Regions from separate parts of the Lysinibacillus sp. JNUCC-52 genome, predicted to be linked through region 2. Evidence: riboswitches for the same ligand, from Rfam matches in the RefSeq annotation. Region 2 holds a riboswitch; the other holds the start of a gene.
What was found. Region 2 has a riboswitch for thiamine pyrophosphate ahead of thiM (hydroxyethylthiazole kinase). Riboswitches for the same ligand answer to the same signal wherever they lie in the genome.

Region 1 (3,693 bases), 1.4 Mb from region 2:
ACCAAATTATTGTCTCTATTCAAGGAATAACGGAGCAAACTAACTTATTAGCATTAAATGCAAGTATTGAGGCTGCTCGTGCGGGAGAGCATGGAAAAGGCTTTGCAGTTGTAGCAGAAGAAGTTCGTAAACTAGCGGAACAGTCTAAAAACGAAACAGAGATTATTAAGAAAACTGTAACTAGCATTCTAGAAGACGCAAATCAAACAGTGTCTGTTATCGCTTCAAATGCAGATTTAATGCAAGCTCAAAATGAATCAGTGCAAAATACAGAGCTAGCTTTTAAAGATAATAATGAGCTTTCTCATTCTATTGCAACGTCAATTAATGAGTTATTATCAAACCTTTCACAAATGCTAGAGCAAAAAGATCAGGCAATTACAGCAATTCAAAGTATTTCTGCCGTTTCAGAGGAAACTGCGGCTTCTGCAGAGCAAGTAAGTGCATCTGCTGTGGATCAACAGGCAGAAATGCAAAAGGTTGCAGAATCTATTAATAATATGAACCAAATCTCTAAAGAACTACAAGAAGTCGTGAACCGATTTAAACTTGCTTAATGATTTTTAAATTGTAGTAGGTAGTAGGAATCGCCGATAAAATCATGGAAATCGCCGATGACCTTTGCTGAATCGCCGATACCCTGTGGGAAATCGCCGATAAAACTTCTTTAATATCCTTTGTAGATAAGTTGAGATTGAGGCTGTCCTTTTCTAAGGACAGCCTCTTTTTATAGCAACAGCTTGAGCCGAGAGTGGCATTGACCTAGTTTGCGAACAGTTTTACTATAGAAAGATGAAAGGGGGTCGCCTCACATGATGTATCTCGGTATGATTTTCTTTAAAATTGTTGCACCTATTTTGGTGTTGCTTGTACTTGGTGCGTTTTTACAAAAGAAATTTCAATTTAACTTAAAAGCACTATCTCAGCTTATTACATATTGTTTTATGCCAGCAGCTGTGTTTGTAAATTTATATGAAACAAGTGTGGAACTATCGGTGCTAGGTGAAGTGGCGCTATTTATTGTGCTTTTTATTGGGAGTCAGATGTTGCTTGGTCATTTTATAGCGAAGGGACTAGGCTTAAAGAAAACCGAGGCAGCTGTATTTAAAAATAGTGTTGTCCTTATTAACTCTGGCAACTATGGTATTCCAGTGGCACAAATGATTTTTGTGACACAACCAATTGGGGTGGCAATTCAAGTTATTCTCGTTATTTTTCAAAATGTAACGACCTATACATATGGTTTATATAATTTAATTTCTTCAACAAAGTCAGGCATGGCCATTGTGAAGGACTTTCTAAAAATGCCGATTATTCATGCGCTCATTATAGGTGTAGCAATGAATTTCTTTAATATTGGCATTCCCCAATTTATTCGTATTCCAATTGACCACGTTGCTGATGGATTTATCGCTGTTGCTCTTATTACGCTTGGTGCACAGCTATCTCAGCTTGAAATTAAATCAATGTTCAATAAAACTGTGTTTGTCAGCTGTTTTACACGTTTAGTAGTAGGACCTGCCGTTGCATTACTTATAATTTTTGTTCTCGGCTTAGAGGGTGTTGTGGCCCAATCGCTCTTTATTGCAAGTGCATTCCCAACGTCGCGTAATAGCTCGAGTTTAGCGCTTGAATATGATTTAGGGTCAGAAACCGCTGCACAAACAGTGCTTTTTTCGACGATTGTTAGCTGTATTACAGTAACAATTGTAATTTATTTGGCAGAAATGCTTTTTACTTAATGACTTCCATCTATTAGGAATATCTGTTACACTAGCATCAAACTGAATAGCTTAACTAGGGGAGTCCGATGAGTCGGGCTGAGAGGGAAACACATTGAGGTTTCTTGACCCTTTGGACCTGATCTGGCTCATACCAGCGTGGGAAAGTTAATGAACTTCGCACTCCTTATACTTTGCGATAAATGTAACCTTACATGTACAGCCGGATCCAATATTTTTTGGATTCGGCTTTTTGTTTGTAATGCTACTTGTTGGAGTGGGCTAGATTCGGTCCTTTTCATAATTTACGAAAAAGGGAGCGGAATAGTAAATGACAACAGTTAGCGAAAAAAACATGAACATTATGACAAGCTTTGACGGGAGTAAAAAAGTATATGTAGAAGGAACACGATCAGATATTTTAGTGCCAATGCGTGAAATTAAGCTAAGCCCCACAACAGGGAGCTTTGGTGAAGAGGAGAATGCACCAGTAAGGGTATATGATACGAGTGGCCCTTATACAGATCCTACTTACAAAGTGGATATAACAAAAGGTTTGCCAGCTTTGCGTAGTGCGTGGATTAAAGAACGGGGCGATGTAGAGGAATACGAGGGACGTACCATTAAGCCTGAGGATAATGGTTTCCGCAATGCTGATGACCCGCGCATAAAGGAAAATGTTTTTCCGAACCTTTCTCACAAACCTTTACGTGCGAAAAAAGGCCGCAATGTGACTCAACTGCATTATGCAAGACAAGGAATTATTACTCCAGAAATGGAATTTGTGGCGATTCGTGAAAATTTAAAACCTGAATTTGTTCGTGCGGAAATTGCTGCGGGCCGTGCTATCATGCCATCTAATATCAATCATCCAGAGGCAGAACCGATGATTATCGGTCGTAACTTCCATGTAAAAATTAACGCTAATATTGGGAATTCAGCAGTAACCTCATCCATCGCTGAGGAAGTTGAAAAAATGACATGGGCAACACGATGGGGTGCTGATAATATTATGGATTTATCTACTGGTAAGCACATTCATACAACTCGTGAATGGATTATTCGGAATGCCGCTGTGCCTGTTGGAACAGTACCCATTTATCAGGCGCTTGAAAAGGTAAATGGCGTTGCCGAGGATTTAACGTGGGAGGTGTATCGGGACACGCTAATCGAGCAGGCTGAACAAGGGGTTGATTACTTCACGATTCACGCAGGTGTGTTGCTGCGCTATGTACCGCTTACAGCTAATCGTGTAACGGGCATTGTATCGCGGGGAGGCTCAATTATGGCACAGTGGTGTCTATTCCATCATCAAGAAAACTTCTTATATACTCATTTTGAAGAGATTTGTGACATTATGAAAACATATGATGTAGCCTTTTCATTAGGGGATGGTTTACGACCTGGCTCAATTGCAGATGCCAATGACGAGGCGCAGTTCGCAGAGCTTGAAACGCTAGGGGAGTTAACGCAAATTGCGTGGAAGCACGATGTACAAGTGATGGTAGAGGGACCTGGGCATGTGCCAATGCATCTTATTAAGGAAAATATGGACAAGCAATTGGAAGTTTGTAAAGAAGCACCGTTTTATACATTGGGTCCTCTCACAACAGATATTGCGCCTGGCTATGATCACATTACGTCAGCAATTGGTGCGGCAATGATTGGCTGGTTTGGAACAGCCATGCTGTGCTATGTAACACCGAAGGAACATTTAGGGTTACCAAATCGAGAAGATGTCCGTGTAGGTGTAATCACATATAAAATTGCCGCACATGCTGCGGACTTGGCTAAAGGACATCCTGGTGCCCAGCAGCGAGATGACGCTCTTTCAAAGGCTCGCTTTGAGTTTCGTTGGCGCGATCAGTTTAATTTATCGTTAGATCCAGAGCGAGCTGTAGAATATCATGATGAAACATTACCAGCAGAAGGAGCGAAAACGGCACACTTTTGCTCAATGTGTGGTCCTAAG
Region 2 (3,693 bases):
ATATGGGGCAGTCATTAATTTCACATGGTTTTGTAACTTTTTAATAAGCGTATTATCCCCTGTCTCACCTTCACGCAGGACAATAAATGCCTTCACAATATTTCCTCTTACTTCATCAGGGCTAGCAACTACAGCAGCTTCCTTTACTGTAGGGTGTTTCATTAATGCATCTTCTACTTCAAATGGACCTATTGTATAGCCTGAAGAAATAATGACATCATCTCCACGGCCCTCAAACCAAAAATAGCCATCGGTATCTTTATATGCACGGTCTCCAGTTATATACCATTCTCCGCGGAATTGTAGGCTCGTGCGTTCGGGATCTTGGAAATATTTTTTAAAGAGTGCAGGTGTTTCACGATGCACGGCAATATCCCCAACTACACCTTCAGACACAGGATTTCCAAGGTCGTCGATTATTTCTACTGTATTTCCTGGTGTCGGTTTCCCCATTGACCCGACGCGCGCTTCCATGCCAACCATTGTCCCTACAAGTAATGTATTTTCAGTTTGTCCGTAGCCATCTCGAACCTGGATATCAAATGTTTCTAAGAACACTTTTACAACTTCACTATTCAATGGTTCTCCCGCTGATACTGCTTGGCGGATTTCGCTTAAATTATAATCCTGTAAATTATTGAGTGCTGCCATAAATCGATACTCTGTCGGTGTACAACATAATACATTTACTTTAAATTTTTCAAGCAACGACAAATAAGTTGATGCATCGAATTTGCCTTTATAGACAAAGGCTGTTGCACCACTGCCTAAAGTTGCAAGGAACGGACTCCAAATCCATTTTTGCCATCCAGGTGCCGCAGTAGCCCATACTATATCATTTTCTTGTACACCTAACCAATTTGGTGCTGTTGTCCGTAAATGAGCATAACCCCAGCTATGCGTATGAACAGCTGCTTTAGGATTGCCCGTTGTTCCACTTGTATAGGCTAAAAAAGCAGTGTCTGTACTTTTTGTTGGTGTAGGATTCGTATAGTTTGTAGGATGCTCCTCCATTTTTTCAAGCAACGGTTGCCATGGGGCATGCGCATGACCAATTACATATTGCAAAATACCCTTTAGATTATTTACTTCATCAAATTGCTCAATATATGGCTCGTAAGCAATTATTCCTTTGGCATTTGCATGTGTAATGCGGTATTCAATATCCTTTGTGCGCAACATTTCTGAGCTTGGAATAATCGTTAAGCCCGCTTTCAATGCTGCTATGTATACGATATATGCCTCAACAGATCTTGGAACCATTACTAAAAGCACATCACCTTTTGTTAGTCCTTGCGAAGTAAATACATGGGCCGCCTGATTTGCTTTTTCAAGTAAATTTGCATATGTAATATGTTGAATTTCTTCATGATTGTTATAAACAATTAATGCTTTTTTAGAAGGGTCCTGAGCATACTTCTCAATCTCCTCAACAATGTTATACCATTCTGGTGCGATTAAATCCTGTCTTTTCATAATAACTGCCTCCTTATTGCTAGGTTTATTATAAAACTCATTTTTTATGATTTTCAATGGATGGACCTTATTTTCACAAAGTCATGACAATTATCATGGTTTATTATATGGCATCAGTCACTGCTTTCCAGATAATGATAAAATGCTATTGAATACTGAGAATAGGTATGTTACATTTTGGACAACTAAAAAATTCATGATTGCAGGGGGACTCATAACGAGTTGAGAAGGTAAAACCTGACCCTTTGAACCTGTTAGTTAATACTGACGTAGGGAGCAACACACATCTTATTACTGATGATAAGCTCTTTTTACGTGTACACTTCGCACGAAAAAGAGCTTTTTTGCATGCTTACGTCCATCCAAAAAAGGAGGACTACGATGATTTTTCAAACTATTCGTAAAAGACAGCCATTGATTCACTGTATTACCAATTATGTAGTTGCCAATTTCCAAGCAAATGGCTTATTAGCAATTGGTGCTTCACCTGTCATGGCCGATGAATCAACCGAAGTTGAAGAAATGGTATCGATTGCATCAGCCTTATTAATTAATATTGGCACGCTTACTACCCGTACAAAACAATCGATGTTCCTTGCTGGCAAAAAAGCAAACGCGCTAGGTATACCTGTGATTTTGGACCCTGTTGGTGTTGGGGCAACAACTTTACGAAAACAAACGGTACAGCAATTATTAGAAGCGGTTCACTTTGCTGTTATTCGTTGCAATATCGGTGAACTTGCCACGATTGCTAATGTTCATTGGCAACAAAAAGGTGTGGATAGTGGCAGCGGCTCCATATCTGTTGAAGATAAAGCACAAGAGATTTCTAAAAAATATAAGTGCATTGTCATTGTAACTGGTGAAAAAGATTTTATTACTGATGGTGAGCATTCTAAATGGATTATTGGTGGAAACGCTCGCATGACAGAAGTTACAGGGACGGGTTGTTTGTTAAGTGCTATTTGCTGTGCAGCTTATATGGCAGGTAATGAGCCATTTACTCAGTTGTGCCATACATTAACGAGCTATAAAAAAGTTGCTGAACATGCCGCTTCTTGTGCGCCATATAATGGTGATTTCGCAGTGTCCGTCTTAAATGAGCTTCACCGTTTATCGAAGGACGGTGAAAAATAATGCATATTGTGACGACAATAGCTGGCTCAGATAGCGGTGGTGGAGCTGGTATTCAAGCTGATTTAAAAACTTTCCAAGAATTAAATGTATTCGGGACATCCGTTATTACCGCTTTAACAGCACAAAATACTTTAGGTGTGAGCGGGGTGCTTCCAATTGATCAAGCTTTTGTAAATAAACAATTTCATTCACTGCTTGAGGATTTTTCAATTAGTGCAATAAAAACAGGCATGCTTTTCTCCTCAGATATAATTCATACTATTGCAGGAGCTATGTCTAATTTAAATATTCCACTTATCGTTGATCCTGTAATGATCGCCAAAGGTGGCGAAAACTTATTACAGCAAGAAGCAGTTGAGGCGTTAAAAAACGCTCTATTACCGCTTGCTACAATCGTCACACCTAACATCCCTGAAGCGGAGACGCTTACAGCAAGCAAAATACACAATTTATCAGACATCCAACAAGCTGCACAGTCATTATTAAAGCTAGGTGTTCAATGTGTCATTATTAAAGGTGGTCATCTACAGGATGATAACTTTGCAACAGATTATGTATTCTTCAATGATGGTAAAACATTTTCTATGCAATCTACTCGAATCGCAACGAAAAATACACATGGAACGGGATGTACATTTTCTGCTGCATTAACCGCTTTTATCGGTCAGAAAATGCCTTTAAAACAAGCGATTATTGAAGCGAAAAAGTTTATTCAGCTAGCCATTAGCCATGATTTATTGATTGGCAATGGCAATGGGCCGACAAATCATTTTGCTTACAAAAAATTTCTCGATACTTGTGAGGTAACCATTCATGAAACGTAGTGATTTACAGCTTTATTTTATAATGGGCACAGCGAACGTAAAAAATAGACAACCTTTAGAAATACTTGAATCCGCATTGCAAGCAGGCATTACGATGTTTCAGTTTCGTGAAAAAGGACAACAAGCATTGACGAATGAGCACTATGAACAATTTGCACGTCAATGTCAAAACCTATGCAGAAAATACAACGTTCCCTTTATTGTGAATGATGATATCGACCTTGCTCTAAAGCTTAAGGCAGATGGCCTTCACATT

Region 1: it holds a riboswitch for thiamine pyrophosphate, as region 2 does, so the genes downstream of both, thiC (phosphomethylpyrimidine synthase ThiC) here and thiM (hydroxyethylthiazole kinase) in region 2, are expected to answer to the same signal.

Annotation. Positions count from the first base shown of each region.
Region 1 covers NZ_CP065546.1:2,550,428-2,554,120, reverse strand. The annotation lists gene JNUCC52_RS12640 (methyl-accepting chemotaxis protein) at 1-557, shown strand, start outside; gene JNUCC52_RS12635 (AEC family transporter) at 813-1,742, shown strand; TPP riboswitch at 1,790-1,904, shown strand; gene thiC (phosphomethylpyrimidine synthase ThiC) at 2,053-3,693, shown strand, end outside.
Region 2 covers NZ_CP065546.1:3,936,529-3,940,221, reverse strand. The annotation lists gene mbcS (acyl-CoA synthetase MbcS) at 1-1,476, opposite strand, end outside; TPP riboswitch at 1,671-1,769, shown strand; gene thiM (hydroxyethylthiazole kinase) at 1,858-2,613, shown strand; gene thiD (bifunctional hydroxymethylpyrimidine kinase/phosphomethylpyrimidine kinase) at 2,613-3,437, shown strand; gene thiE (thiamine phosphate synthase) at 3,427-3,693, shown strand, end outside.